DNA from 3 places in the Streptomyces sp. AM6-12 genome. Region 3 is predicted to be linked to each of the others. Evidence: riboswitches for the same ligand, from Rfam matches in the RefSeq annotation. Region 3 holds a riboswitch; each other region holds the start of a gene.
The links. A riboswitch is a leader RNA that binds a small molecule or an ion and turns the genes downstream of it on or off. The one in region 3 is predicted to bind cobalamin.
Positions count from the first base shown of each region.

Region 1: another riboswitch for cobalamin. It lies ahead of ACE4Q9_RS32605 (HoxN/HupN/NixA family nickel/cobalt transporter); the one in region 3 lies ahead of ACE4Q9_RS06265 (DUF4430 domain-containing protein).
Region 2: another riboswitch for cobalamin. It lies ahead of ACE4Q9_RS25680 (cobalamin biosynthesis protein); the one in region 3 lies ahead of ACE4Q9_RS06265 (DUF4430 domain-containing protein).

Region 1 covers NZ_JBIQWN010000002.1:929,593-939,447, forward strand. Annotated here, with positions in the region: gene ACE4Q9_RS32575 (NUDIX domain-containing protein) at 1-106, opposite strand, end outside; gene ACE4Q9_RS32580 (PP2C family protein-serine/threonine phosphatase) at 1,100-2,296, shown strand; gene ACE4Q9_RS32585 (PP2C family protein-serine/threonine phosphatase) at 2,316-3,569, opposite strand; gene ACE4Q9_RS32590 (TetR/AcrR family transcriptional regulator) at 3,936-4,511, opposite strand; gene ACE4Q9_RS32595 (FAD-dependent oxidoreductase) at 4,648-5,883, shown strand; gene ACE4Q9_RS32600 (M1 family metallopeptidase) at 5,937-7,412, opposite strand; cobalamin riboswitch at 7,614-7,817, shown strand; gene ACE4Q9_RS32605 (HoxN/HupN/NixA family nickel/cobalt transporter) at 7,845-8,936, shown strand; gene ACE4Q9_RS32610 (DUF4097 family beta strand repeat-containing protein) at 8,957-9,721, opposite strand.
Region 2 covers NZ_JBIQWN010000001.1:5,645,988-5,655,842, forward strand. Annotated here, with positions in the region: gene cobN (cobaltochelatase subunit CobN) at 1-989, opposite strand, end outside; gene ACE4Q9_RS25675 (cobyric acid synthase) at 986-2,494, opposite strand; gene ACE4Q9_RS25680 (cobalamin biosynthesis protein) at 2,491-3,444, opposite strand; cobalamin riboswitch at 3,543-3,686, opposite strand; gene ACE4Q9_RS25685 (hypothetical protein) at 3,892-4,119, opposite strand; gene ACE4Q9_RS25690 (anion permease) at 4,151-5,413, opposite strand; gene ACE4Q9_RS25695 (lysozyme) at 5,568-6,323, opposite strand; gene ACE4Q9_RS25700 (class II aldolase/adducin family protein) at 6,519-7,199, shown strand; gene ACE4Q9_RS25705 (alpha/beta hydrolase) at 7,353-8,480, shown strand; gene ACE4Q9_RS25710 (hypothetical protein) at 8,906-9,855, shown strand, end outside.
Region 3 covers NZ_JBIQWN010000001.1:1,388,781-1,398,635, forward strand. Annotated here, with positions in the region: gene ACE4Q9_RS06255 (hypothetical protein) at 1-646, shown strand, start outside; gene ACE4Q9_RS06260 (cobalamin-binding protein) at 687-1,607, shown strand; gene ACE4Q9_RS06265 (DUF4430 domain-containing protein) at 1,621-2,109, opposite strand; cobalamin riboswitch at 2,272-2,416, opposite strand; gene ACE4Q9_RS06270 ((2Fe-2S) ferredoxin domain-containing protein) at 2,533-2,892, opposite strand; cobalamin riboswitch at 2,990-3,113, opposite strand; gene ACE4Q9_RS06275 (IS1380 family transposase) at 3,455-4,831, shown strand; gene ACE4Q9_RS06280 (hypothetical protein) at 5,124-6,146, opposite strand; gene ACE4Q9_RS06285 (IS110 family transposase) at 6,565-7,461, opposite strand; gene ACE4Q9_RS06290 (hypothetical protein) at 7,575-7,763, shown strand; gene ACE4Q9_RS06295 (ArsI/CadI family heavy metal resistance metalloenzyme) at 7,780-8,292, opposite strand; gene ACE4Q9_RS06300 (SpoIIE family protein phosphatase) at 8,601-9,855, shown strand, end outside.

The DNA of each region.
Region 1 (9,855 bases), on a different contig from region 3:
GCCCGTCGAGGAGAGCCGGCAACCCGGCCAGGGTCTCGCGTTCGTGCGGATGCCGGGTCAGGTACGTCTCGGTGGTCGTACGGATGTGGGAGCGGGTGGGCGGCACGTCATCACCTCGGCGGAGAGCGGACAGGGCGTGGGCATGGATCAACGACGAAGACCCGCCTGTCGAACACACGTTTTTCGGACGTGTCGGAAACCCCGGTGTCAGGCGAATGCGCGTTCGTGCCGGACACGCCGACCCTTGCCGGAGCTGACCGGTCGTCGAACACGGCCGTGGCCGAAACGCCGACGCTGGTCATGCAGGCCGCGTACGAGCCGTACCGCGGCGTGCCGCGCCGACGGCAGGCGGGTGTCCGACGGGCCGCTCAGACCGGTCCGCTCGCGCGGCCACAGTGCGCGCTCCGGCCCAAGAAGGCCGAGATCAGGACACAGAGACAGATCGTCGCGGGACAGCCCTTAGACTCGGCGGCCGTACTAGTCATGATCACTACGGAAGGGACCACATGTTTCAGGACGCTCCGATCTACCACCAACTTGTCGCGGAGCGTGGCGATGTACCCGCGCGCGTGCGAGACGCGGCGACGAGCATACTGCGTGAACTCGACCACGTCATAGGCGCGATGGCGTTGCCCGGCCTCTCGACAAGCCCGTTGCCGAGGCGACAGCCGGACGCCGCGTCGCGACCGGCGCTTCCTCCGCTGCCCAGGTCGTAGACCACGGTCGGGGGCGGGGTGTCACCGCCGCTCGAACGCCCCCTGGCCGTCGCCCCCCTGTCCGCCCGGCTGCCGCTGCCGTCCGGTGAAGCGGCTCGTCGCGGCGAGGTGGCCACGGTGGTCACGGCGGTACCCACTCGTCAGCAGCCGCCGATCCGGCCGTCCGCCGCCAGGCGGATCGGCGCCGTCTTCCCGAGGCCGGTCGCGGCGCGGGCGGTTCCGCGGGGCTGTCGGCGGCCCAGCGTGCGAACGAGGCGGCTGGCGCGCTCCGCCCCGCGATACCGGACGCCGGGTCCGGTCCCAGCACCCTCTCTCCTGGGCGGGGTCCGCATGCGGGGCGGGTCGGCCCATGCTTCGCTGTGGAACATGGAGACGCGGCCGCCATGAGAGTCATCAAGCACGAGCGGGGCCGCCCGCAGTGGAACGGTGTGCGCGGTTACGCCTGGCTGCTGCCGTCACTGCTGCTCATCGGCATCGTGACGCTGGACTTCAACACCGGCGCCGAGTTCCGGATCGTCTCCTGGATCGTCCTGGTGCCCGGCCTGGCCGCCGCGGTCTGCGGGGTGGGGACCACGGCCGGTTTCGCCGTGGTGTCCCTCGTGACGTACGTCCTCGTGGACAACGCCTGGCCCCGGCAGTACGAGGCGGGTCTGCCCGACTTCGTGCTGGTCGCGCTGGGCGGTGTGCTGGCCACCCTGGTGGCGGCACTGCGGGTGCGGCAGCAGCGGCGCATGCTGCGCATGCAGGACATCCTGGAGACCTCGGTACGGGCCGTACTGCGCCCGCTGCCCGAACGCTGGGCCGGTCTGGAGCAGGCGGGCGTGTATCTCGCCGCGGATGTCGAGGCGCAGGTCGGGGGCGACTTCTACGACATCCAGCCCAGCCCCTACGGCACCCGTGTCCTCGTCGGCGATGTGCAGGGCAAGGGACTCGGCGCGGTGGAGGCGGCGGCTGCGCTGCTCGGTACCTTCCGCGAGGCCGCCTACCACGAGGACGACCTCCGGACGGTCGCCGAGCGGCTGGAGATCCGGATGCTGCGGCACCGGGTGCACACCGTCGCGATCGGCCGGGAGGACCGCGACCGGTTCGCCACGGCCGTGCTCGTCGCCTTCTCCAGGGACGCGCCCGGAACGGTCGATGTCGTCAACTTCGGGCACGAAGCACCGCTCGCGGTCGGGTCGCACGGGGTACGCGAGCTGCCCGCGGGAGACGGGGTGCCGCTCGGCCTCGGCGATCTCGTCGGCGGGCTGCCACCGACCCACCGGGTGCCGCTCGCACAGGGGGAGACGCTGCTGCTCGTCACCGACGGGGTGACCGAGGCCCGTGACCGCGAGGGCGAGTTCTACGACCTGTACGGCGATGTCGCCGCCGCGGTCACCGCCGATCCGGGCTGCGCCGCGCCCGGCCCCCTGGTCCGCCGGGTCCGCGACGGCGTGCTCCGGCACAGCGGGCGTCGGCTGGCCGACGACACCACGGTCTACGCGGTCCGACGCCTCCCTCAGACGGAGGCGTGCCCGGGAACGGGCCCGCTGCCGGGAGCGCGGGAGCGGGGCTTCTCGGCGAAGGAGGGGTACTTCTGAGCCGGGGGTACCACCCGGACTACAGGCGTACGACGACGAGGGCGACGTCGTCCCGGCCGCCGCCGGCCACGCCGAGACGGGCCAGCACGGTGTCGGCCAGCCGCTCGGGCCCGAGGCGACCGCACTCGGCGAGGACATCCCTCAGCCGGTTCAGACCGGTGTCGATGTCCTCCTCGCGGCGCTCGATGAGCCCGTCCGTGTAGAGCACCAGCGTGTCGCCCTGCTTGTACGGGAGGCTGGCCTGCGGGCGGGGCACATGCTGCGGGCGCGCGCCCAGCGGCGGGTCGGTGGCCTGGTCCAGCAGCTCGGTCGTGCCGTCGCCCTTCACCAGCACCGGGGGCGGGTGCCCGGCGCTGCTGTAGGTGATCAGCCGGCTCCGCCGGTCCACGATGGTCTTGACCGCGGTCGTGCCCAGCGCGTCGTCGATCGACCGGGCGTACAGCCCCAGCACCTCCAGCGCCTGCGCGGGGCGCGGCAGGGCACGCACGGCCGCCGACAGGGCGCTGCGCAGCATGCCCATGACCGCGGCGGCCTGGAGGCCGTGCCCGATGACGTCGCCCACCGCCAGCGCCAACTGGTCCGGGGGAATGTCCACGACGTCGTACCAGTCGCCGCACACGTTCAGGGACCCCACCGCCGGCTGATAGCGCACCACCACGTCCTCGGCGTGATGGGCCAGGTCGGGGGTGCGCAGCATGGCCTCCTGCAAGGTGACGGCGACCTCGCGTTCGCGGGTGTGGGCCTGGCGCAGCTCCTCGTTCAGCCGCTGGAGCTCCCGCGCCCGTGCGTACAGCTCCGCCTCCAGCGACTCGGCCGCCCCCGGATTCCAGTCCACTCGGGCGCCCGCGGGATCGGCGGCCCGGCGGGACTTGACGAACGCGGTCACGTCCTCGCCCCGGTGGATGATCCACGCCACCTGCCCGTCCGGGCCGCACACCGGGGTGTTCACCGGGGACCACCAGCGCTCCTCGAACATGCCGGGCCGGTGCGGGACGGGGATGTCGTACTTCTGGAGCGGCATCGTGTCGGGTCTCCGGGTGGCCAGCACCCGGTGCAGGGAGGCGTTCATGTTCCGCACGCCGTCGGATTCCGGATCGTCGGGGTTATCCGGGAACGCCTGGAAGATGTGCTGGCCCACCAGGTCGTCCCGCGTGCGTCCGGTGACCGCCAGATAGGCGCGGTTGACGTCCACGATCACCAGATCCGGGCCCAGCACCAGGCACGGAGTCGGTACGGCCGCGAACAGGGCCGCGTGGTCCACTGGTGCCGCCATCTCGTCGCTCCTCGTGCCCGCTGCCGCCGGTGACCTGCCCTCCAACCTAGGCCGCGCCCGCGGTGCCCGCCCGGTCTGCGTCACCCGCCCGGCCCCCGCCGGCGGGGCGCGGGCCCGCCGGGGCAAGGGATCAGGACGCGTACGGTGCCAGGGGTTGCCGTCGGTGCCCGTGACGACGATGGAGGACACCCAGCCGCCGTCGCTCACGCCCCAGATGGAGACGCCGCTCCCGGCGATGGCGCCCATGGACCTCCAACCGTGCCAACTGCCGTCGGCCCGGCTCCAGTTCGTCCGCACCGCCTGGACGGTGCCGATGACGGAGATCTGCCTCGTGCCGTTCGGGAGCGCCTCGGACGCCACGCCGCGTCAGCCGGCGCGCTCGCCGGTCCAGCCGTTGGCGAGCAGGTCGAAGATCCGGCCGAGGGCGGCGTCGGGGTCCCGGGACCCGCGGACGAGAACGGGCGCCTCCAGCGCGAAGTGGGCCAGCGCCCGGCAGCCCGGATCGTCGGCGGGCAGCCCGGCGTCCTCGGCGATCGCCGCGGCCAGGACGTGCTCGTGCCGCAGCCACATCCTGCGGGCGTACTCGCGCAGCGCAGGGGTGGTGTCGACCAGGCGCAGGAAGTCGTCGAACCGGGGGTCGGCATGGACCCGCCGGGAGGTTTCGCCCAGCAGCATTTGGTGCAGGGCCCCCGGTACGGACTGCCCGGCGGGGCGCTCGCGGACCGCCGCGACCAGGGCCGCCTCCCGGTCCCCGTCCTGGTCGAAGACCAGCGCCTCCTTGCCGTCGGGGAAGTGCTTGAACAGCGTCGTCACGGAGACGTCGGCCGCGTCGGCGATCTCCCGCACCCCGACCTCGTCATAGCCCCGCTCGGAGAACAGGCGCAGTGCCGCGTCGGCGAGGGCCTGGCGGGTGGCTGCCTTCTTGCGCTCTCGGCGCCCCATCTCGGTCACGCCGTCACTTTACCGCCTTCATGGACTCGCTTCGAAGGTTTAGCTGTTACGCTTTTTTAGCGGTTACACCCAGACGGGTGCTGTCGTGACGCGTTCGCGACCCGTGCCACCCGAGGAAGAGGTCCCGATGACGAACACCACGCCCCGGATCTGTGTGATCGGCGGCGGCCCCGCCGGTCTGACCTGCGCCCGCGTCCTGCAAGGGCACGGCATCGAGGTCACCGTGTACGACGCCGACGAGGCCGTTGACTCCCGCGACACCGGCGGCACGCTCGACCTGCACGCCGACTCCGGGCAGATCGCCCTCGAGGACGCCGGGCTGCTCGACGCCTTCATGGCGGGGGCCCGCCCGGAGGGGCAGGCCGGCACCCGCCGCGACCACCACGGCACGGTGCTGGCGGAGTTCACCCCTGAACCCGGCGACGCGGCCGCACCGGAGATCGACCGCGGCCGGCTGCGCCGGATGATCTACGACCACCTGCGGTCCGGCACCGTCCGCTGGGGCCACCGGCTCGTCGGCGTGACCCCGCTCGGCGACGGCCGCCACCGCCTGGAGTTCGCGGACGGCACCACCACGGAGGCCGGCCTGGTGATCGGTGCCGACGGGGCGTGGTCGAAGGTCCGCCCCCTGGTCAGCGACGCCACCCCCCGGCACCTCGGGGTCTGCTTCCTGGACGTCCGGTACGACGAGGTCGACTCCCGCCACCCCGACGTCGCCGGGATCGTCGGCGCCGGCCACCTGTTCGCCAACGACAACGACGGCCGCGCGGTGATCCTCCAGCGCAACGGCGACGGCGTGGTCCGCGGCTACATCGCGTTCCGCGCGGCACCGGACTGGCACGTCGGGGCGGGTGTGGACCTCACCGACCGGGGAAGCGTCCGCTCCCACCTCGTACGGAAATTCGGGCACTGGTCGCAGGCCATGCGCGCGCTGATCGTCCGCAACGACGGCGACTACGTGCCGCGGGCCTTCTGGGCCCTGCCCGCCCCGCTCACCTGGGAACACGTCCCCGGTGTCACCCTGATCGGCGACGCGGCCCACCTGATGGCGCCCTTCGGCGGCCACGGCGCCAACCTCGCGATGCTGGACGGCGCGGAACTCGCGCACGCCGTCAGCCGCGCGGTCGGCCCCGATCCGGCCGCCACCCTGGACGAGGCGGTCGCCCGCTACGAGTCGGACATGTTCGCCCGCTCCGGCGACCTGGCCGTGAACGCGAACGAGGCCCTGGTGCGGTTCTTCACCACCACCGACGAGCCGGACCTGCCGCCGGACCCCGAGCAGGAACACCGGGACTACCTCGCCCGCGCGGAGTCCTACCGGCGGGAGCGTGCCCAGCGGGCGGGCGAACACACCGGCGCCTGAACGCCCGTCCGGCAACCGCCCGCCGGCTTCCCCCGGGCTTGCTGCTTCGCTGGTCAGGCTCCTCGCGCCCGAGGGGGCTTGCCCTTGGCGAACAGCCACGCGTCGAAGATCCCGGTCAGGTCCTTGCCGGACTCGCTCTCGCACAGCGTGAGGAACTGCCCGGTGTCGGCGTTGCCATGCCGGTGCCGGCGCGTCCAGGTGTGGAGTATGCGGAAGAAGTCCTCGTCGCCGACGGCCTTGCGTACCTGGTCCAGGACCATGGCACCGCGTCCGTAGACGGGCGGGTCGGACACCCGTCCTCCGCTGGGCGGATCGGCGGGCGGGAAGGCCCAGATGCCCTCGGCCTCGTCGTCCGTTCCGTCGTAGAAGGCCTGGAAGATCTCGTCGGTGCTCCTGCCGCCCCGCTGCTCCTCCCAGAGCCACTCCGCGTAGGTGGCCATCCCCTCGCTGAGCCACATGTCCTTCCACCGTCGCGGGGTCACGGAGTTGCCGAACCACTGGTGTCCCAGCTCGTGCACCAGCAGCGACTCGTCCGGCGCTTCGGCGAAATAGGGCTTGGTCTGGGTCTCCAGGGCGTAGTCGAGCCCGGGCAGGTGGTCGACGACGGCGCCGGTCGAGGAGAAGGGGTAAGGGCCGAAGAGTTCAGCGGCCCAGTCGACGATCTCGGGCACCAGGCGCGGGACGGCGGCCGCGTCCTCGGACTCGTCGGGATCGACGGCGACGTAGACGGGCAGGTGATCGCGTGTCCAGCCGTTGTGGACGTCGAAGTAGCCGACGGAGACGTGGGCGAGGTAGCTGGACATGGGCTCCGCGGTGCGCCAATGCCGTGTCACCGTCCCGCCCTTGTCCCGCTCCGCGATCAGCTCGCCGTTGCTCACCACGTCGTAGAAGTCGCCGTCCGCGTCCCTGGGCACGGTGACCCGAATGTCGTACATCGCCTTGTCCGACGGGTGGTGATTGCCGGGGAACCAGGTCATGGAGCCGGTCGGCTCGCCCAGGGCGGCCGAGCCGTCGTCGGTCTCGATCCAGCCTTCGAGCCCTCCGTCGTCGCCCTCGACCGCTCGCGGCGTGCCGTCGTAGGCGATGACCGTTTCGAAGACCTCGCCTTCCTTGACCGACTTCGCCGGTGTCACCACCAACTCGTTTCCCGAGCGGGCGACGTGAGCCCGCGCCCCCTGCACCGTGGCGGTCCGTACCCGCAGGCCCGACAGGTCGAGGTCGAAGCGGCTCAGGTTCTGTGTGGCCCGAGCGGTGATGACCGCCGTGCCTTTCAAGTGGTTGCCTTCCGGCGTGTAGTCCAGCGTCAGCCCGTAATGCGTCACGTCGTAGCCGCCGTTGCCGAGGGTGGGGAACAGCCGGTCACCGACTCCGGCCGCACCGGGGAGCGCGGCGGCGATCCCGTCCCCCGGCGCGCAGCCGGCGCAGGTCGTCGTCAGGGCCAGGAGCAGTGCCGCCGCCGGAGCCCAGCCGGACCGGGAGCGCGAGGCGGCCGACCGGGGCCGGCGGTCCGTCGTGGTGCGAGGTCCCATCTCGTGTCTCCCGTCGGTCGATTGCAGCACGCGAGAGGTCAGAAAGCCTGAAGCAACCCATGGTTGCCTCAAGGTCGGTAAAAATATTTCCGCCCTGGCCGAATCACCAGGGCGTGTCCGAAGGCGGTGTCGGTCCCGCGCAAGGATGTGATCTTGGATACCTGAACGACCGCGTGGTTGTGCGGGGATGGGTGGTCGGCCCTACGGTGGGCGGGCCGTGGTGTTCGGGAAGACCGGTGACAACCCTTCGCGGGGTTCAGGCCGGAGCGGCCCTCGCCACTGTGATCGGGGAGTATCCGTCCCAGTTGTGCATGGTCACTGTCCGCCGCCCGGCGGACGGGAAGGCCGGGACGGACACGCGCACACCCGTAAGCCAGGAGACCGGCCACGGCACTTCACGAAGAGATCCACGAGGTGCTGGAGCGTGACCGTATGACCCTGCCCACAGAGTCGACCCGTTTTCGTTGGCGGCGCGAGGACACCGTCCGTACCGCCGGACTGCTCATGGTGATCGCCGTCCTGCACGTCGTCGCGTTCGGCATCCTGTTCCTGCTGGTCGTACCGGGCCACTACGAGGTCGGATCCAAGGCGTTCGGGATCGGCCTCGGGGTGACCGCGTACACGCTGGGCATGCGGCACGCCTTCGACGCCGATCACATCGCCGCGATCGACAACACCACCCGCAAGCTGATGGCCGACGGCAAGCGGCCGGTGTCCGTCGGCTTCTGGTTCGCGCTCGGCCACTCCAGCGTGGTGGTCGTCATGGCGGCCCTGGTCGCGGGAGGCACACAGCTCGCCGGCACCCTGCTCGACGACAACTCCCGTACCCACCAGACCCTCGGCGTCGTCGGCACCACCGTCTCCGGGACCTTCCTCTACCTCATCGCGGCGCTCAACCTCGTGGCGCTCGCGGGCATCCTGCGGGTCTTCCGGGCGATGCGAGCGGGCACGTACGACGAGGCCGCCCTCGAACAGCACCTGGATTCGCGGGGGTTCATGAACCGCTTCCTGGGCCGCGCCACCAAGTCGATCACCCGCCCCGGTCAGATGTTCCCGCTGGGCTTCCTGTTCGGCCTCGGCTTCGACACCGCGACCGAGGTCACCCTGATGGTGATGGCGGGCAGCGGTGCCGCGGCCGGGCTTCCCTGGTACGCGATCCTGTGCCTGCCGCTGCTGTTCGCGGCGGGGATGAGCCTGTTCGACACGCTCGACGGCACCTTCATGAACTTCGCTTACCAGTGGGCGTTCTCCAACCCGGTGCGCAAGGTGTTCTACAACCTCACCATCACCGGCCTGTCCATCGCGGTCGCCTTCCTGATCGGCACCATCGAACTGGTCGGGGTGCTGCACGAGAAGCTCGATCTGAGCGACGCGGTGACCGGCTGGATCGCCGGGCTCGACCTGGACAACGTCGGGTACGTCATCGTCGGCCTGTTCGTGGTCGTCTGGGGGGCGGCGCTGGCGTACTGGCGGCTGGCCAGGGTGGAGCAGAGGTGGGCCGGCCGGCTCGGCGACGGTGGCTGACGCCCGCCGGAGCGGGATCCTCAGCCACGGTGGGCCTCGACGTCGCCGTTGACGGTGCGCAGAGCCAGCCGGTACCGGTGGTCGGCGGAGCGCGCGGCCGGAACGCCCACGGCGGAGCGGCCGTTGACGGTGCGCGCGTCCGTCGCGTACGGCGGGGCGTCCGCCGGCAGGGTGACCCGCACGGAGCCGTTGCGGGTCACCCCGTCGAGCGTGCCGGGCGAGGTCGCGCACAGCAGGTCGACATCGCCGTTGACCGTCTCGGCGGCCACGCCACGGGCCGCCAGGCCGGTAGCGCGGACGGAGCCGTTACGGGTCACCAGACGCTGGCGGGCACCCTTCGTGCCCGAATCCCGCACGGTGACGTCACCGTTGACGGTGCTCAGGCTCAACTCGCCCCGCACACCGGTCACATCGATCCCGGCGTCGTGGGCCCGCACGGTGAGCGTGACGCCGGTCGGCACATGGACGAGCGGCATACCGCCGCAGTTGCCCTTGGCCCGGTCGTCACCCTCGTCGCAGGGCAGGTCGAGGGTGTGCGTGCCCCCGTGCCCGCCCCAGCGGGCGAGGGTCGCGTCGTCCACCGACACGCTGCCGTCGTCCGTCCCGACGACGCGTACGCCGCCCTGAGTGGTGATGACGAGACGACCGCCGTCCGCGAGGACGGCCCTCTCGAACTGCCCGCCGCGTGCGCCGCGCACGGCTCCGGGCAGCGGCAGCTCACCGCCGCCGTGATCACAGGCCGTCAGCGCGAGAAGCGGCAGCAGCGCACACCCGGCCCACGTCACGCGGCCGGTACGACGGGACGTGCGCCCGGAATCCGGACGGCTCGGTCGGCTCCATGAAGATGTCATGGAACTGCGGGTGCCCGCCGGGGCCGGTTGTCGTGCACATCGCCCGGTCCCGACGAGGCCGTCGGGTG
Region 2 (9,855 bases), 4.3 Mb from region 3:
TTCTCGGCGTTCGGCTTGTACCCGAGGCGTGCGTGGCGCGCGGCGATCCCGGCGACCCGCGCGGCCCGCTCGGGGTCGGCGACGTACACCGGGACCTCGTCGGGGCCCTGCTCCTTGAAGGAGAACGGCACGGTGATCAGCCGGCCGTCGAACTCCGGGATGGCGACCTGCATCGCCGCGTCCATGGGGGAGAGCGCGGCGTCCGAGGCGTCCCACGCGGCGCGCGAGGAGGTGAGGCACAGCCCTTGCAGCACAGGGATGTTGAGATCCGCGAGGGCGCCGATGTCCCAGGCCTCCTCGTCGCCGCCCGCCGACGCCTCGGAGGCGTGGGTGCCGCCGGCCGCGAGCACGGTGGCCACCAGCGCGTCGGCCCGGCCCAGCAGCTCGTACAGCCCGGCGTCGGCGCCGCGCAGCGAACCGCAGTACACCGGGAGGGCGTTGGCGCCCTGAGCCTCGATCGCCGTGCACAGGGTGTCCACGAAGGCGGTGTTGCCGCTGAGTTCATGGGCCCGGTAGAACAGCACGCCCACCGTCGGGCGGCCGTCCTGGACTTCGTAGGCGCCGTGGACGCCGTACTCCGGCATCCGGCGCGGCTCCTCGAAGCCCTCGCCGGTCAGCAGCACGGTGTCGGACAGGAACCGGGACAGCTCCCGCAGATTGTCCGGGCCGCCCTCGACCAGGTAGCGCAGCGCCTCCGCGACCACCCCGGCGGGCACGGTCGACTCGGCCATCAGCTCCGCGTCCGGCACCGTCTCGCCGCCCAGCAGCACCGCCGGGACACCGGACGCCTTCAGCACGGCCAGCCCGTCCTCCCAGGCGCGCTTGCCGCCGAGGAGCCGTACGACGGCGAGGTCGGCGCCGGCCAGCAGCCGCGGCAGCTCCCCGGCGACGTCGACGCGGGTGGGGTTGCCGATCAGATAGCCGGCGCCACACGCCCGTGCCGCCAGCAGATCGGTGTCGGCGGTGGACAACAACAACACTGTGCTCATGCGGGCGCTCCCGGTGGGATGAAGGGCAGTCCTTGCGGCGCGCCGGACTCGATGAGCCGCCACAGCGCGTCCGTGTCCGCGTGCTGTTCGATCAGGTCGCCGAGCCGGTCGAGCTGCTCCTCGCGCAGCGCGGCGAAGGAGGTGTCCGGCGCGGGCACGAAGCGGCGGCCCGCGGCGGCGGCCACCTCGCGCAGGAAGGCCCGGCGGAAGCCGTCCGACTCCAGTGCGCCGTGCCAGTGGGTGCCCCAGGTGGTGCCCACCCGGCAGCCGTCCAGGAAGGCTTCGCCGCCGTCGACCCGGGCGACGCCGTGGTGGATCTCGTAGCCCTCGACCGGTTCGCCGAGGGCCTGCCCACGGGGGCGGGCGAGGGTCTTCTCGCGGGCGAAGCGCACCCGCACGGGCAGCAGTCCGAGTCCGGTGACCGCGCCGGCCCGCGACTCGACCTCGTCCTCGATGTGCTCGCCGAGGATCTGGAAGCCGCCGCAGATGCCGAGCACGGGCCGGTGTTCGGCGGCCCTGCGGGCGAGCGCGTCGGCGAGGCCGCGCTCGCGCAGCCACCGCAGCGCCCGGACCGTGCCGCGGGTGCCGGGGACGACGGCCAGATCGGCGTCGGCCAGTTCCTCCGGGCGGTCCACGAAGCGCACCACGACGCCGGGTTCGGCGGCCAGCGCGTCCACGTCCGTGAAGTTGGACATCAGCGGGATCGCGCAGACGGCGACGCGCAGCACGTCCGCGCCGAGCGGGGGAGCGACGGCCGACTCGCGCACCGCGCCCCGCAGCGAGACGCGCAGGCCGTCCTCCTCGTCGATGCCGAGACCGTGTTGGAACGGCAGCACGCCGTACGCCGGGCGCCCGGTGAGGCCCTTGAGCATGTCGAGGCCCGGTTCCAGCAGCGAGACATCGCCGCGGAACTTGTTCACCAGGAACCCCGCGACCAGCTCCTGGTCCTCGGGCGAGAGCAGGGCGACGGTGCCGAAGAAGGAGGCGAAGACGCCGCCGCGGTCGATGTCGCCGACGACGAGCACGGGCAGCCGGGCGCCGCGCGCGATGCCCATGTTGACGATGTCGGTGCGGCGCAGATTGATCTCGGCCGGGCTGCCCGCGCCCTCGCAGATCACCGCGTCGTACTGTCCGCGCAGCTCGGCCAGGCAGTCCAGCACGGTGCCCAGGAGCCGCTGCTGGCGGCCGCCGTGGTAGCCGCGCGCGCTCAGCTCGCCCACCGGCTTGCCCAGCAGCACCACCTGACTGCTCTGTTCGCCGCCCGGCTTGAGCAGCACCGGGTTCATCAGCGCGGTCGGTTCGATCCGGCAGGCCTGGGCCTGCATGGCCTGGGCGCGCCCGATCTCGGCGCCCTCGCGGGTGACGAAGGAGTTCAGGGACATGTTCTGCGCCTTGAACGGCGCGACCTTCACGCCCTGGCGCACCAGCCACCGGCAGATCCCGGCCGTCACGACGCTCTTGCCGGCGTCGGAGGTGGTGCCGGCGACGAGGAGACCACCGTTCACTTCCCGCGTCCCTTCAGTCCGTTGACGAGGTGGCGCGCGGCGAGTGTGGCGCCGAGCGCGAGCAGGCCGACGCGGCGGGAGAGCCGTACCGCCCGCTCGATGTCGGGGATCCGGACGGCCCGTCCGGTGACGCCGTTGAGCACGGGACGGTGCTCGGTCCGGCCGCCGTAGGAGAGGGTGCCGCCCAGGCGCACGCCGAGGGCGCCCGCGAAACTGGCCTCCACGGGACCGGCGTTGGGGCTCGGATGCCGGCGGGCGTCCGCGCGCCAGGCCCGTACGGCGCCGCGCGGATCGGGTCCGGCCGCCGCGGCGAGTACGGCGGTCAGCCGGGCCCCCGGCCAGCCGGCCACGTCGTCCAGGCGCGCGGACGCCCAGCCGAAGCGGCGGTACCTGGCGGACTTGTGACCCACCATCGCGTCCAGGGTGTTGACGGCCCGGAAGCCGAGCAGCCCCGGCACCCCGGCGGCCGCACCCCACACCAGGGCGCCCACGACCGCGTCGGAGGTGTTCTCGGCGACCGACTCGACCACGGCCCGGGCGATCCCGTCGGCGTCCAGCGCCTGCGGGTCCCGGCCGCACAGGTGCGGCAGCCGCGCGCGGGCCGCCTCGACGTCCCCGGCCGCGAGGGCGCGGCCGATCGCCCGCGCCTCGCGGGCGAGGGAGGTGCCGCCGACGACGGACCAGGCGGCCGCGGCGGTCAGGGCGACGGCGGCGGTGGGGGAGGGGCGGGCGACGCGTGCGGCCAGCGCTCCGAGCGCGACGGCGCCACCGGCGCACACGGTGGTGTGCAGGGCGCCCCAGCCGCGGTGGTCGTGCCACAACGCGCCTTCCACGGCGGCGGCCGCACGCCCGAACGCGGCGACCGGATGCCCGCGGCGGGGATCGCCGAGGAGGAGGTCGCCGAGGAGTCCGGCGGCGGCGCCGTACGCGTAACTGCGATCGGCGGCCATCGGCTCAGCCGGCCGTGGGCACCGCGACAGTGGTCCTGGTACTGGTCGTTCGGCAGCCGAGCATGGCGATGTGTCCTCACTCAGGGTGTCCGCGCCCTGGTTCGACGTGATCCGGCGGCGAGAGTTCCTGGCTCTCCGGGGGTTCTTCCCCGGTGACAGTGGCGGGACCGCGCCGGATTCGCACCGGCTTCCTCTCCTGCTGCCGTAGATGGCGTGGGCAGTCCACCATGCGCCCGGAACGGCCGTCAACTTGCCGTTGACCTGCGGGAGTGTGCAGATCCCCACACCTCGCGGGGTGGCCGGGCATGCCGGAGGCTCCCCTGCCGCGGGTCGCGGAGGGGAGCCTCGGGGACTGCCGGGGCGGCGCGGGCCGTGCCGCCTTCGAGGTCAGGGCCCTTTCGGGATCAGGGCCCTCTCGGTGTCAGGATGCTGCGGGGCCCTGACGGCTCAGGACTTGGAGACGATCAGGAGGATGCCGTACGCCACCGCCGCCGCGCAGGCCGCGAAGCAGACGTAGGCGCCGGTGACGGCGAGCGTGGCCGAGCCGCCCTCGGCCGCGGCCTTCTCGCGCCGGGCCAGGCCGTTGATGCCGAGGGTGAACAGGACCACCAGGCCCACCGTGAAGGCGAGGCTGACGCCGAAGACGGAGCCGATGGCCGCCCAGTCGATCTTCATGGGGTTGCTTCCTTGGTGAACGGGCTGGGGGTCAGACGGTGGCGGCCGGCGGGACGGCGGAGGCCGTCTGCTCGACGGCCGGGACCGGCGCGGGGGCGGGGATGGTGGCCGTCAGGTCGTCGGCGATCGCGCCCGTGGGCGGCGGGGTCACCGCGGCGATGGCGGTGGTCACCACGCCGGACGGCTCCGCGGCCGGCTCGGCGACCACGTTGGTGTGGTCGATGACCTCGCGCCGGGACAGCTTGTAGATCCAGGCGCTCGCGGCGACCAGGAAGACGGCGACCGCGGCGGTGCCCCCGTCACCGAGTTCGGTGACGGCCTCGGCGCCCGCGCCGACCAGCGCGGCGGCCGGCAGGGTGAGCACCCAGGCGACGGTCATCCGGGTCGCGGTGGACCAGCGGACCACACCGCCCTTGCGGCCGAGGCCCGCACCCATCACCGCGCCGGAGACGACGTGGGTGGTGGAGAGGGAGAAGCCGAGGTGGGAGGAGGCCAGGATGGCGGTCGCGGCGCTGGTCTGCGCGGCGAAGCCCTGACGGGGCTCCAGATCGGTCAGGCCCGTGCCCATGGTGCGGATGATGCGCCAGCCGCCGATGTAGGTGCCGAGCGCGATGGCCAGGCCCGCGGAGAGGATCACCCAGGTGGGAGGGTTGGAGCCGGGGGCGATGGCACCGCCCGCGATCAGCGCCAGGGTGATGACGCCCATCGTCTTCTGCGCGTCGTTGGTGCCGTGCGCGAGGGAGACCAGCGCGGCCGAGGCGACCTGGCCGGCGCGGAAGCCCTTGCGGGTGGCCTCGCCCCCGGACTTGCCGCCGGCGGCGTAGGAGAACCGGGTCGCCACCAGCGCGGCGACACCGGCCACGACCGGCGCGGCGACCGCGGGCAGCAGCACCTTGGTGACCAGCACGCCGCCGTGCACGGCGCCGAATCCGGCGGAGGCGACGGCCGCGCCGATCAGACCGCCCATCAGCGCGTGCGAGGAGCTGGAGGGCAGGCCCACCAGCCAGGTCAGCAGGTTCCAGAGGATCGCGCCGACCAGGGCGGCGAAGATGACCTCGGGACGGATGCCGCTCTCGTCGACGAGACCCTTGGAGATCGTGTTGGCGACCTCCACGGAGAGGAAGGCGCCCACCAGGTTGAGGGTGGCGGACATGGCTACCGCGAGCTTCGGCTTCATCGCGCCTGTGGAGATGGTGGTGGCCATCGCGTTCGCGGTGTCGTGGAAACCGTTCGTGAAATCAAACGCGAGTGCGGTAACCACCACAATCGCGAGGATCAGCGAGAAGCTTTCCATTTACCCAGGCAATCGTTCGAGGTCGTTGTCCGGATGAACGTAGGCAACCTGGGTGAACGGAAGATGAACTGGGGCGGGCACGGGAGTGTCCGCATCGGGCGGGTGAGGCTCCGCTTCCCCTCCCCGAACCGGGCGTGCCCGTGTGCCCCTTGGGCTACCAGTCCGCGGCGAAGGTCCGCAGCCCGCTGGAGCTGCCGTTGAAGAGATTCTGGTCACCCGGCAGCCGGCCCGCGGTGGCGTACTGCCAGAAGGTCCAGGACTGCCAGCCGCCCGGCAGCCTGCCCGGCCCCGAGGAGCCGTGACGGGCGATCCACAGGGGGTGGCGGGAGGCGAAGGCGTGGCTGTCGCCGGTGCACTGCTTCCACCAGTGGGCTGTGGTGTAGATCACGGGACGGCGGCCGGTCTCGCGGACCATCTCGTCGCTGAACGACCAGATCCAGGACTTCATGCGCTTCCAGCCCAGCCTGTAGCAGGGGTGCTTCGCGCTGTACGGGTTGTACTCGATGTCCAGTGCGGGCGGCAGCGTCCAGCCGTCCGGCTGCCAGTCGCCGCCGTGCGCCACGAAGTACTTGGCCTGCCGGGCGCCGGAGGACCTGTCGGGCAGCGCGAAGTGGTAGGCGCCGCGGATCAGTCCGGCGTCGCGCGCACCGTCGTACTGCTGGTGGAAGTAGGGGTTCTGGTAGCCAGTGGACTCGGTCGCCTTGACGTAGACGAAGCGCGCCCCGCCGGACCGGGCGGCCGGCCAGTCCACGTTCCGCTGGTGGGACGACACGTCGTGCCCCTTGGGCAGGCTCGCGATCCGGCCCGAGGGACCGGCCGCGGCGGCGGTGGCGCAGGTCAGGGCGAGTGTCGCCGCGGTGGCCGCGAGGGCACCGGCGCGGCGGCGGAGGTGGATGCGGTCACGGGCCATGTGCCAACTCCCCGGGGGTGACGGACGACCGGATCGCCCGGCGGGCAGGAGGGCTCATTCAAGGGCCGCTGATCGTTGAATCTGGGGAGATTCTTAGCGTTTGGCCTGATATGCACCCTTTTGGGGGTGCGGAACCGCGGGCGGAAATGCGGCGACCGGCCTCCTGGTGTACAAGTGGCTGGCAGGATCGCGGACATGACCTCCAAGCTGCGGGAGACGGGCGGAGAAGTGCGCGGGGAAGCGGCCAGGCGGTGGGCGGAGCTGGTGGCGACGGCACGGCGGAGCGTCGCCGGCGGGCTGGTCGTCGGCACCTCCGGCAATGTCTCCGTGCGCGTCGGGGACGTGGTGCTGGTCACCCCCTCGGGTATGCCTTACGACCGGCTCACCCCGGACGACATCACCGGCGTGGACCTCACCGGCCGTCAGGTGCTCGGCACGCTGGTGCCGACCAGCGAGCTGCCCATGCACCTCGCCGTCTACCGCACCACCGGCGCACAGGCGGTCGTCCACACCCACGCCGTGCACGCCACCGCGGTCTCCACGCTGGTGCCCGAGCTGCCGCTGGTCCACTACATGGCCGCCGCCCTCGGCGGTCCCGTACGCGTGGCGCCCTACGCCGCCTACGGCACCGACGCGTTGGCCGCGCACATGCTCCAGGCCCTCGACGGCCGCTCCGGCTGCCTTCTCCAGAACCACGGCACCCTCACCTACGGCGCCACCCTCGACCAGGCGTACGACCGCACCGCCCAGCTGGAGTGGATGTGCCGCCTCTGGCTGACCGCCTCCTCGGTGCCGGGTCTGACCCCGTCTCTGCTGACGGAGGCACAACTCGCCGAAGTCGGGGAACGCCTGAAGGGATACGGCCAACGGAGGTGACCCGTGTCCCACAGCTCCCCGAGCGGCGCCCCGCTCAGCTCTCCGCTCCGCGACCTGACCTCGGCCCTGCACCTTTCATCCCGGTATCTCCCCCCGTCACTCCACTCCGCCTCTCCACTGGCCGGGCACCGGGCCCCCCGTGACACTGGTGGCGTGCGCCCCCTCAAAGCGACCGCCGCCGCGGTCACCGCCGTCGTGGCCGCCGGCCTGGCATCCGTGGCCGCCGGGCGGCTCGCCAGCGATGTCGCGCTGAAGGTGTCCGGCAGCCGGCCGCTGCCCACCGAACCGCGGCTCACCGTGCACGGCACCGCGGCCGGCCAGATCACGCTCACCCGCGACCTGGCCTCGCTGCGCCCCGGCACCTACGGCCTCGCGGGCGACGGTTCGCACGCGGTCGTGGGACCCGTCCTGCGGGCGGCGGTGCACACCGCCGACACCGTCGTACGCCGCCTGGACGGCGTGACGCACGGCACCCTCGCACCCGGCGACCAGGTGTGGCTCACCCCCAACCTGTACGTCGGCAACCCGCGCACCGCGCTCGGCCTCGACCACGCCGACGTGGACGTGCCCGGCGAACTCGGCGCGCTGCCCGCCTGGTTCCTGCCCGGCGACCGGGACACCTGGGTGATCGCCGTGCACGGCCTGGGCACCACCCGCGAGCACACCATGAACGTGATGGGCTTCCTGCACGGCCGCCGCCTGCCGGTGCTGGCCCTCGCCTACCGCGGCGACCTCGGCGCGCCCCGCCCCGCCGACGGCCTGCACCACCTCGGCGAGAGCGAGTGGCGCGACGTGGACGCGGCGATCCGCTACGCCGTGCGCTACGGCGCCCGCCGCGTCGTCCTCCTCGGCTGGTCCACCGGCGCCACCATGGCGCTGCGCGCCGCCGAGCACTCCGCCGTGCGCGACCGCGTCGCCGGGCTGATCCTCGACTCGCCGGTGCTCAGCTGGGAGGCCACACTGCGCGCCCTCGCCCGCGCCCGGCACACCCCCGCCCCGCTGCTGCCGCTCGCGGTCCGCGCCGCCCAGGGCCGCGCGGGGCTGCACGCCGACCGGGTCGCCGAGATCACCGACCCCGAGCGGCTCGCCGTGCCGACGCTGATCGTCCACGGCCCCGGCGACCGGGTCGCTCCCTGGGAGTTCTCCCGGCTGCTCGCCGCCCGCCGCCCCGACCGGGTCGCCCTGCACACCGTGCCGGACGCCCCGCACGCGGCGATGTGGAACCCGGACCCCAAGGCGTACGAGGAACGGTTGCGGCGCTTCCTGACGCCGCTGATGTGACGCCGCTGGTGTGACGCCGCGTGACCCGACGCGACCCGATGCGGTGACCTTGTCGCCGTGACCTGACGCGGCCTGATGCGACCCCGCCGATGTGACGGCGTACGCCGGGGCGCACCGGGCGCGCGGCGAACGGCCGGGGTCCTTCCGGTTGCGACCATGCGGTTGGCCGAAAGCCGCCGGTCCACCCCCTGCGGAAGCCGGTGCGCCGCCCCGCTCCGTCGCCCGCCATGACATTCCGTTTGGGTTTTCGGACCGTCAACCGGAAGACTGCCCCTGTGACGTCCCGTATCCCGCGCGACTCCAGGCTCCGACTCGTCCGACCTCGACCCCTGGCCGCCGCCCCCAGAGCTGTGAACCAGCGGCGCCCGCGCCGCGCCGCACCCCGGCCGCCGGAGGGCACCCCCGCCGCCGCCGAGCTGGCGAAAATGGCCCGCACCCAGCTGGCCGGCGCGGTCCGCGTCGCCCGCTGGGCGGACAACGCCCTGGGCCCCGGCCGTGACGCCGCCACCGCAGACGGCAAGGCCACCCTCTCCGCCGCCACCGCCGACCGTGCCGCCGCCGACCTCGGGCTCACCCCCGAGCAGGTCCGCGCCGACTGGGACACCGCACGCCTGGCCGGACTGGTCGAGGTGCACGGCGACAGCGCGCGCCCCGGCTGGCGGCTGCGCGCCTGGGACCGGGACGACAGCGCCGTGCTGCGCGGCTGGGTCGCCCTCTTCGACGCCTGGTCGCTCGCCCTGCCCGAACCCGCGGGGCACGAGCCGGCCGCCGTCGCGGAGGCCGTCTCCGCCATGCCGCAGGTGCTCTCCTTCCTCCAGCTGTCCGCCGGACCCGTCCCGGTCGAGCAGCTGCTCGACCTGCTCCAGCAGCGGGTCATCGAACTGCGCACCGAACGCTGCGAGGTCTCCTACGAGCCCGGCACCGAGCCCCCCACCGGGCCCACCGGGTCCACCGGAACCCCGGACACCGCGCCCGCCGCCGAGCCCGCCGGAACCCCGGTCGCCCCGGCTGCCTCCGCTCCCGCCGGAACCCCGGTGGCCCCGCCCGCCGCCGTAGGGCCCGCCAAGGTCCCGGACGCCCCGACCGCCTCCCTCGCGCCGCTCCTCGACTGGGCGCTCGCGGCCCTCGCCAGCGTCGGCGCCCTCACCTGCGGCGCCGGCCAGGCCACCCTCACCCCGCTGGGCAGCTGGGCGGTGTGGGTCAAGCTGGAGCAGATCTGCGTGGCCGCGCAGAGCCCGGCCGGCAACATCGAGCAGTCCGCCGAGGACATGCTGCGCGGCTGCGCCCAGCTGCGCCCCAACGCGGCCCGCGCCGAGTACCGCGCCTGGCTCGCCGCCCGCACCGTCGGCAGCGCCGTCGCCGAACTGATCGACGC
Region 3 (9,855 bases):
GCCGAACAGCGGCGCCTTCAACGCCATGTTCGGCGTCAACACCGATTCCAACGGATGGGCGGTATCCGGCCTCAACGCCTGCGGCATCGACCCGCAGACCGGTGACTTCCGCACCTCCATGGGCAAGACACCGGTGGACTTCCTGATCGCGCAGCAGTTCAACCCGGGCGGCGGATTCAAGTACCTGCCCTCCGACACCTCCCCGACGGCGTACTCCTCGATCGACGGACTGCGGGCGGTGGCTGGCGGCGGCTTCACGGCCACGCCGCCGGTACCCACCACGCCGGGTGCGCCGCAGTGGGTCGGCCAGTCCTCCCTCACCTCCGGTACGGCGACGAAGCTGGCGCTCACCGTGGACGACGGCGCGGGCAACCTGAAGGTGTGCTCCGTCGCCCTTACCCCGACCGGCTCGACGACCACACTGGGCGCCGTCCTCGACGCGGCCACGAGCGGCGCGACGCCGTCCGGCTGCGTCACGAGTGTGGCCCCGTCCTCCGGCACCGGCACCATCACGGCTGTCAACGGCAAGGCCAACAGCGGATCCAACACGTGGAAGGTCAGCATCGACGGCTCGTCGTTCACCTCCGCCACGCGGGGCGCGGTCGTCGGCGTCGGTGACACGATCGCCGTGCGCTGGGGCGCCTGACGGCAGCCCTGTCGGACGCGGCGGGACCTAGAGTCGGGGTATGCGCATCGTCTCCCTGCTGCCCGCCGCGACCGACATCGTCGCCGAGCTCGGACTGTCGGACCAGCTGGTCGGCCGCACCCACGAGTGCGACTGGCCACCGCGCGAGGTGGCATCCGTACCCGTGGTGACCGGCGCGGACCTCGACCAGGACGCGCTGTCCAGCAGGGAGATCTCCGACGCCGTCGGCGGGTCGGCGCACTCGGGCTCGTCGCTGTACACGCTCGACACCGAGGCGCTGGCTGCCCTGCGTCCCGACGTGATCCTCACCCAGGACTTGTGCGACGTGTGCGCAGTCTCGTACGAGAAGGTCAGCCGCACGGTACGACTGCTCGACGCCGACACCCGTGTCCTCAGCCTGGAGCCCCGCACCCTCGACGACGTCCTGGACTGCCTGGTCACGGTGGGCGAGCTGCTCGGCGTACGGGACCACGCCGAGCGCAAGCGAGCGGCGCTGCTGGCCCGGCTGGACCGGGTCCGTGAGGCGATCGCGCGACGTGCCCGGCCACGGGTGGTGGCGATCGAGTGGCTCGACCCGCTGTGGCCGGCCGGGCACTGGGTGCCCGAGCAGATCACGGCCGCCGGCGGCGAACCTCTCCTCGCCGCGCCGGGCGAGCACACCAAGCCGATGACCTGGGAGGCGGTACGCGCCGCACAGCCGGACGTGGTCATGGTCCTGCCGTGCGGCTTCCCGCCCGAACGCACCCTGCGTGAAGCCGCATTGCTCACCGGACTGCCAGGCTGGTCGGACCTGCCCGCCGTCCGGTCCGACCGTGTGTGGGTGCTGGACGGACCGTCCTACTTCAACCGCCCGGGGCCACGAGTGGTGCGCGGTGCGGAGGTGATCGCCCACCTCCTGCACGGCGTGCGGACCGGAGAGCCGGTCACACCGGTCGAGGCACGTCCGTTCCCCAGCCGGTGACGACGAGGAGGGATCAGAACGCCGTCCAGGTGAACGCCACCTTGTCACCGGCGTTCAGCTTGAACTGGCAGCCGCCCACCGGGGTGGACGTGCCGTTGACCGAGATGTTCCAGTAGGCGCTCCCACCACCGCTAACGTTCTTGATGGTGTCGACCGAGTAGTCGTCGAACGATGTGTACCAGGTGCCGTCCCAGGTGAAGTGCCGCTTGCTCGCGGCATCGTCGAGGGCCGCCGTCGGCGTCGGCACGGCGGACGGGTTGGCGCCGCCGTTGGTGCCGTCGCATCTGTGCGTACCGCCGGTCGCGGTGGTGACCTCGTGACCGCGGGTTCTGATCTTCCCCTTGAACAGCACGCCGTCCGGTCCCTGCACGGTCAGGGTCACCTTGACGGGAGCGTTCGTGCCCGGCGTGCTGTCGGCGTGCGCGACGGCCGGCGCGGAGGCGAGGGCGAGTCCGAGGGCGGTTGCGGCCATCATGGTGCGACGTGCGGATGTACGGTGCAAGGCTCGAGCCTTCCTGATGGGGTGGCCCGCAGCCCATCGCCGTACGAGCGGGCCGGCACCTGGGTTGGCGGGCCCGTCGCCGTGCTGTACGACGACTGGACGCACCAGGCCAGGGTGACCCGAACGAGGCTCTCGGCTCCGCGCTGCAGACCATGACAGTGGGAAGCGATCACGGCACGCGCCGGGTATCCCGACTCGCAGCCTCACGGCCGCACACGGTTGCAGGTCAGCGCCGGTCTCCCACCGGCTTCCCCCAGTCACGCGCCTATGCGGTTGTCGTGCTGACAGCTCGCGCGCACACCGATCACCGTCCTGTGTGCGGTCGAACTGTGCTCATTGTATGGGGATTTGACGAGCCTCAGTCAGACTTCGCGACATCAGGTCTCCGGCGTTACGGGGGCGGAGCCCAACGGCGCGCAAGCCTCAGGAAGTAACAGTGCGGCGTGGAGGGGTGAAGGCATACAGGTCGAGGATGTCCGGCAACGGAGTGACTCCCGGGCCGCCGGCGCGTACCCAGGCGATGATGTCCTCCGTCGCGTCCGTGTCGTTGACGAGCCCCAGCCACACCGGCCGCGCACCGGCGGCACGGCCCACGGCGGACGGCTGTACGACGATGACGTTGGCCTGATCGCACACGTCAAGGCAGTCGGAGATGCGCACCGGCACCTCCGCCCGCAGTCGCGCGGTCTGTGCGGCGTGATCGATTCCGGTCACCTTGGGGCTGCCACAGCAGCAATCGCGGCATACGACCACTCGGCACGGCACCGGACCGTTCGCCTCCATAGGCGCGCCTGACGCCTCTTCCGTCGGCCTCTCGGGCATCACACCACTCCCCTCCCGGGGAGATCCGCCCCGGCGTTGCTGGAGGAGGCGACCGCGTGAGTCTCCTGGCTCCCGGGTCGCCGCTCGCCCCGCCTTCCCACCCGTTCCTGGGGCGGTGGCCTGCCGGAACTCGCTCACCGGTCACAGTGGCGGGACCGCGCCGGATTCACACCGGCTTCCTCGGACCGCCGTCGCCTTATGTCGCCGGTCATCATCCCATCACTGCCGCGACACCGTCACCTGCCCACCGCGCGGAAGGGCTCCCGCGACGGCGTGCCCGCGGGAGCCCTTCGTACGCGCCTGCCGTGACCAGTGACAAGACGATCACGAGCAGGACATCCGGGGGGCTACGTCGTCAGGGCGGCAGCAGGCTGTCGCCGCGCTCCCCGGCGGCCACCTAGCCTCGCGCTTTCACGAGGTGGGCTGTCCGACAGGCGGTCAGGAAAGCAGAAAGTGCCTCTGACCAGCAAGAATGAGGATTGTCGAGGTCCTTGTTCCTGCCGCCGCCGGAGGCACTTCCCAGGTGAAGCACTCTATCGGGTCCTACCCGCGTGTCCGTGTCCAGGACGACGGCCGCCAGGTCGTCTCCCAGGCCGGTTCGGTCCTGCTCGTCGAAACGGTCCGCAAGACCGGTCTTGACCAGGCCATATCCCAGGCTCTGGCTCCCTGGCGGAAGCCGCGGGCCGTCCACGATCCAGGCAAGGCCCTCCTGGACGTCGCTCTGACGGTCGCACTGGGCGGGGACTGCCTCGCGGATGTCGCGATGCTGCGGTGTGAGCCGGCCGTCTTCGGCCCGGTCGCCTCCGACCCGACCATCTCCCGCCTGATCGACACCCTCGCCACCTCCGGCGAGAAAGCCCTGCAGGCCATCCGCTCCGCACGGTCCGAAGTCCGTAGTCGTGCCTGGTCGTTGGCTGGCAAGAACGCCCCGGACGCCCACGGCCAGGTCGTCATCGATCTCGACGGCGTCCTCGTGATCGCCCACTCCGACAAGGAGGACGCGGCCGCGACCTGGAAGAAGACCTACGGCCATCACCCGCTGACGGCTTTCCTCGACCACGGACCGGGCGGAACCGGTGAGCCCGTCGCCGCCCTCCTCAGGCCGGGAAACGCGGGTTCCAACACGGCAGCCGACCACATCACCACCGCCCAACTTGCCCTGGCCCAGCTGCCGAAGCACTACCGGCGAGGGAGGCAGACCCTGATCCGCACCGACTCCGCGGGCGGCACCCACGACTTCGTTTCCTGGCTCGCCCAGCGCGGACGATGGCTGTCCTACTCGGTCGGCATGGTGATCACCGAAGCGATCCACGAACACGTACTGAAGGTCCCCGCCTCAGCCTGGACCCCGGCCGTCGAGACCGACGGTGAGGCCCGTGACGGGGCCTGGGTCGCCGAACTCGCCGGCAAGGTCCTGGACGGCTGGCCGAAGGGCATGCGACTGATCGTCCGAAAGGAACGTCCCCATCCTGGCGCCCAATTGAGGATCACGGACGCGGACGGCATGCGGATCACGTGCTTCGCGACCAACACCCCTGACCGGCCGATCGCCGAGCTCGAACTCCGCCACCGCCTGCGGGCCCGGGCCGAGGACCGGATCCGGGCCGCCCGGGCCACCGGCCTGCGCAACCTGCCCCTCCACACGACAGCCCAGAACAAGGTCTGGCTCGAGATCGTCCAGATCGCCCTCGACCTGCTCGCCTGGATGCCCATGCTCGCACTCACCGGCAAGGCCCGACTCTGGGAACCCCGCCGCCTGCGGTTCCGCCTGATCTCCGCGGCCGCTCAGCTCGTCACCACCGGCCGACGCAGGATTCTCCGCCTCGCCCAACACTGGCCCTGGGCAGGCGAGATCACCGCCGCCCTCGAACGGCTCGCGCTCCTCCCCAGCCCCGGCTGACCAGCAACCTTCCACCGTCCCAACGACGACATCACCCGCCCCGGGCAGTGGAACCCGGCGCTCACCCGACGCGACAGCCGGGCCGCCGGCCTGCCCACCATCAGCTCCGGAAAGCGAAAGGGTCCACCGACTCCGCCGGCGGACCCTCATGCAAGATCGAGGCTAGCGCACGCCACCGCCTGCCAGTTGGCAGTGGCACGCCCTCGAACCGGCCCCGCCTCCGCTGTACTGACGGGACAGACGCCGCCGAGGCAAGGCCAGCAAACAGGCGAGACGACTTACATCGATCGCATCAGAACGGCGCTTCTCTGGCACCCGTGGAAGGCACCGTATCTGGGAGCGGTGCGCCTGCGGGAAGCGGCAGGTTGGTGACGACGAACTGGTTCAGGATGTCATCGCGATCCATGAACATGATCTGGCTCCGCTTCGCCGCGTCCAAAGCGTTGCCCAGCCAGTTGCGGGCAGCCTTGGTGATCTCCCCGCCGGCCACGATGAACGCGTGGTCGACAAGAACGCGCCGGTTGGTCTCGGGGTCGAAGATCTCGTGCGCCAGCATCATCAGGGCCTGGTTGTGGATCTCGGCGATGTTGGCATTGCCCGCCCTGGACCTTCCGGTGGCGTCCAGCTTTCCGCGCTTCACCTGGATGCCGAAGTACAGGAAGTGCTGGGTCGGCAGGGTGTACCGCATCCAGATGTCCTTGCCGTACTCCAGCGCCTTGTCCCGGTGCCCGGCCGCCGTGATCCGGTGAAAACCCAGCTGCCGGAACAGTGGCAGCAGCACTTCCTCAATGAGTGCATCCTCGCTGCACGTGTCCAGAAACGCGGCAAGTGCGGTACGCCGCTGCATCTCGGCAACGCTCAACGGACGATGTGGGTTCTTGGCCAACATCGAGACAGTGTTCGTTCCGATATGGCGCAGGTAGCAGTGCTGGTCCTCCCCGTAGAAGGCTTCGAACCCTTCCCGGGCGAGCGCATTGTTCAGCAAGCGCAGGGCATTGGGCCGGTCGAGACCCTCATTGAGGGCATCCGCCGGATTCATCAGGTGGTCGATCACCTTACAGAAGGACTCCGGTGGGTGCGAAGGCCCCTCGTGCGGCTCTGCCAGCAATTGTTCCAGCACCCCTGCGACCCAGCGGTGCCGCGTCGAACCGTCGTGTTCCCAATCCATGTCGAGTTCGGCGAAAAACTCAGTGATGTAGCTGCTTGAGCGATACGGAAAATATGCAGGCTCGGCATCAGCTTGAGGATCCGCCGCACCGAGGTTCCCGCAAATGAGGTCGCCAAGCATTTCCAGCGTTCGCTTTCTGAACTTCACAACGCCCTCCCCAGAGCCGCTCCCCCAGCCACCGCGTGCGGACTATTGTGCCCTGTCACCGCAGAACGCCCGGCACGTACGACCAAGTCCGGTTTCATCACGGGGTGCAGCACCAGCGATGGCCACGACGTCGCACATCCACCCGCCCGGCTTCCCTGCGGGGCCGCGTGACCTCATGGGTCCCGTCTTGCTGGCTGCGATCGCAAATCCAGCGTCGCCAAGCGCATCACAGGAACACGAACTGCATGAGGAGTCGAGCGCGTCATGCGCGCAAGCACAGTCGAGCTCGAAGACGAAGCCCCACCGGAGTGCTCCCGTGGGGCTTCGTCTCGTGGCTCCGGCCGAGGCCCCGCCGGCATGCTCCCCAGCGCGGCCTTGCCCTATCACCGGCCTGTCACAGGCGCTGTCACAGACGCCCCTATAACAGGGGGACGCCAGGTACCGCTCTGACCAGGTTGAAAACTTCTCGGGCGGCATATCGCTTGAGGCATCGGATGATCTCGCGTCGGGTCTTGCCTTCCTGGGTGCGGCGTTCGTAGTACGCCTGGGTGCGCGGGTCATGGCGCAGCCGGGTGAAGACGATGCGGTGCAGGGCGGCGTTGGCCTGCCGGTCGCCGCCGTAGTTGAGCCGACGCGTGCGCCGCCGGCCGGAGGAGTACTCGATGGGGCTGACTCCGCAAAGGGCAGCAAAGGATGCCTCGGTGTTCAGCCGCTCTGGGTTGTCCCCCATGGTGATCAGGAGAGTGACCGCGCTGTCCGGACCGATACCCACCGGTACGAGCAGCTGTGGGGCGTGACGTTCGACGAGCCCAGTTAGGCGCTGTTTCAGCTCGTCGATCTGTCCAGTGAGCTGCTCGATACGCTCGGCGAGCATGCGCAACGTCAGGTGGGTGGCCTGGGTCACCGCGTCCTCGTCTCCCCCACCGTTGTGCGAGGCGAGGCGCGCACAGGTGCGGAACAGCTCGGCATTGCCCAGGCTGCACAGCTGTTCCCGCAGGGCGGGGTCCGCGATGACCAGGACGGCCTTGAGCTGGTTGATCGCCTGGGTACGGGCCTTGACCGCGGAGTCCTTGGCGAGTTTGTAGATCCGAGCACCGTGCACGGGACCGTCGCCGGACTTGGCCCGAGCCCGGGTGCGACCGCTGAGCACGGCCCGCGCGGCGGCCTGAGCGTCGAGCGGGTCTGACTTCCCCAGCAGCCGGCGGGCCGAGCGGTCAGGCCGGTTCACTTCGAACACCTGGATCTGCTGGGCCATTAGGTAGCGGGACAGGCCCGCGCCGAAAGTGCCGGTACCTTCCACCCCCGCTCGACGCACCGTCCCGCGCTTACGGGCCCACGCGAGCAGTTGCCGGTAGCCGGCCGCCGTCGCCGGAAAAAGCCCTCAACGTGGCCGGAGCAGTGCGGGAATGAGTTGACTCCCGCCCACTCGTGACCAGCAATGGCGGACAGCCGTCCGGCCTGCCCCGCGTCCGCGCCGGACGCGACGACCTCCGGGGCCTGACCCGACAACTCGTCCGCGTCGTCCACGTCCTGGAGCTCGAAGGCAACGCGCTGAGGGAAGCGAACGGCGTTCTTGAACAGGACCTGGCCGCGCGCCGCCCGGGCCGGCGCGGTTGAGCGGGGTCCCAGCCGGTCAGCTGCCGCAGGCGCAGCCCGCGGACTCCTTCGCCTCGGCCGGCGTCTGGGCCGGGTCGACGGACTGCTCGTCATGGGTGCAGCAGGCCGCAGTGCCGCAGCAGGCGTCCGGCGTGCCGTCCGCCCTCTTGCCCAGCGTGTCGGCGTCAGCCTTGACGACGTAGACCTCCCAGGGCTCCTGGCCCGGGCCGGTCACCCAGGTCTTGTCCTGGACGGCGTAGCAGCAGGAGGTGTCATTCTCCTCGAAGGTGGCCAGCCCCGCGTCCTTCAGTCGCGCGGTGGCGGCGGTGACCTGCTCGGTGCTCCCGACCTCGACGCCGAGGTGGTCCAGGCGGGTCTCCTCTCCGGCGTCGCCCTCGATGAGGACGAGCTTGAGCGGGGGCTCGGCGACGGCGAAGTTCGCGTAGCCGGGGCGAAGCTTGGCCGGCTCGGTGCCGAACAGCTTCGAGTAGAGTCTCTGCGCTCTGGATCGCGAGGAACAGGTTGTAGGCGTAGGGCGTGCTGGAGGCAGCCTCGCTGTAATCGCGACACACCGACGTGGGGGGTCATCGAAAAGGTGTCCGACCGGAAGAATCACGAAGAACACCAGCTCAGGGGCCGTTTTCGGGCTCATTGCTCCGCGCGTGCGCTGAGAGCGTCAAGACCAACAGCCCATCCCTCCTGATCACTCGCGACCTGCTCTCGGGACTCAAGGACAGCTTCCTCCTGCACCACCAGGAGGTGATCCGAACGGTCACTGCAGGGAAGACGAGCTGTCGACGCATGCCGGGATCCGGTCGGGGTAGGCGAACTGATTCGGGCTTGAACGGAGGAGGGAACATGGGCGACGTCGCCGCCCCCGGCAGGGAAAGTAGTGCCCTGTCCGGGGTTCGGGCGTGTTCTGGCGCCCTGCTCGGTGGAACGCTGGAAAACCTGCGGGAGTCCGCCATCGCGGTCGATGACGCCGGCCTCATCGTCGCGGTCAACAGCGCAGCCCTAAGCCTGCTGGGCAGGGGAGCCTCAGAGCTCGTAGGTCAGGACTTCCACGACCTGCTGCACCGGGACAGATACGGGCACTCGGTGCCGCGCTCGCGATGCTGGATGAGGAAGGCGCTGCTCACGGGGGATACCAGGCATGGCGACGCCGAGTGGTTCGTCCGCGGGGACGGCGTTCTGGTCCAGTTGTCCTGGCTGGTCACGCCCTACTCACCCGCTCCGGGCGGGACAGGTGCGCTGATGGTGTTGTACGAACCGAAGCCAGGGGACGTGCGCCACAGCGATGGCGGCCACTCCGCGCCGCTGACGGAACTGGACCGCCTGGCCTTGCTGGCAGAGACGACCACGCGGCTCACATCCACCCTGGACGCGGACGAGGCACTGCACCGACTGGCGGCCCTGACCGTGCCCCGGCTAGCGGACTGGGCCGTGTTCGATCTGCTCACCGAACGTGACGAAGTACGACGCGTTCTCGTGATGGAGTACAAGGACGGCATTCTCGTTGAGCGGGAGGACCTGCAAGGCCCGATGCCTCCGGGGCCGACAGAGTCACCGATGCCCCTGTCACGGGCCCTGCGCGGCGCCGCGTCCTCACTCGCCGGCCCCGCCACCTACCAAGGTGCGCCCGACTCCGGTATAGCGGTCGAGCAGCAGCGCCTGTTCACCGCGACAGGTATGCACTCCGCCGCCATCGCACCCATCCGCGGACTGCGCGACGTGCTCGGCGCCCTGACCCTGGGCCGGGCCCGGCGCCATGACGCGTTCACCCCTGCCGACCTGCCGCTGCTGGAGGATCTCACCCGCCGGGCGGGTCTGGCACTGGACAACGCGCGCCTGTACCAGCGCCAGCGCAAAGTCGCCGAGACCATGCAACGCCACTTGCTGCCCCAGCTGCCCGTCCTGCCGGGACTGGAGATGACCGCGCGCTACGTACCCGCTCCGGACGCCTCATCCGTGGGCGGTGACTGGTACGACGCCTTCGCCCTGGCCGCCCACGCTCACGCACTGGCCATCGGCGACGTCGTCGGACACGATCTCGACGCCGCAGCCGGCATGGCGCAGGTCCGCAACATGCTGCGGGCCTTCGCCTGGTCCCAAC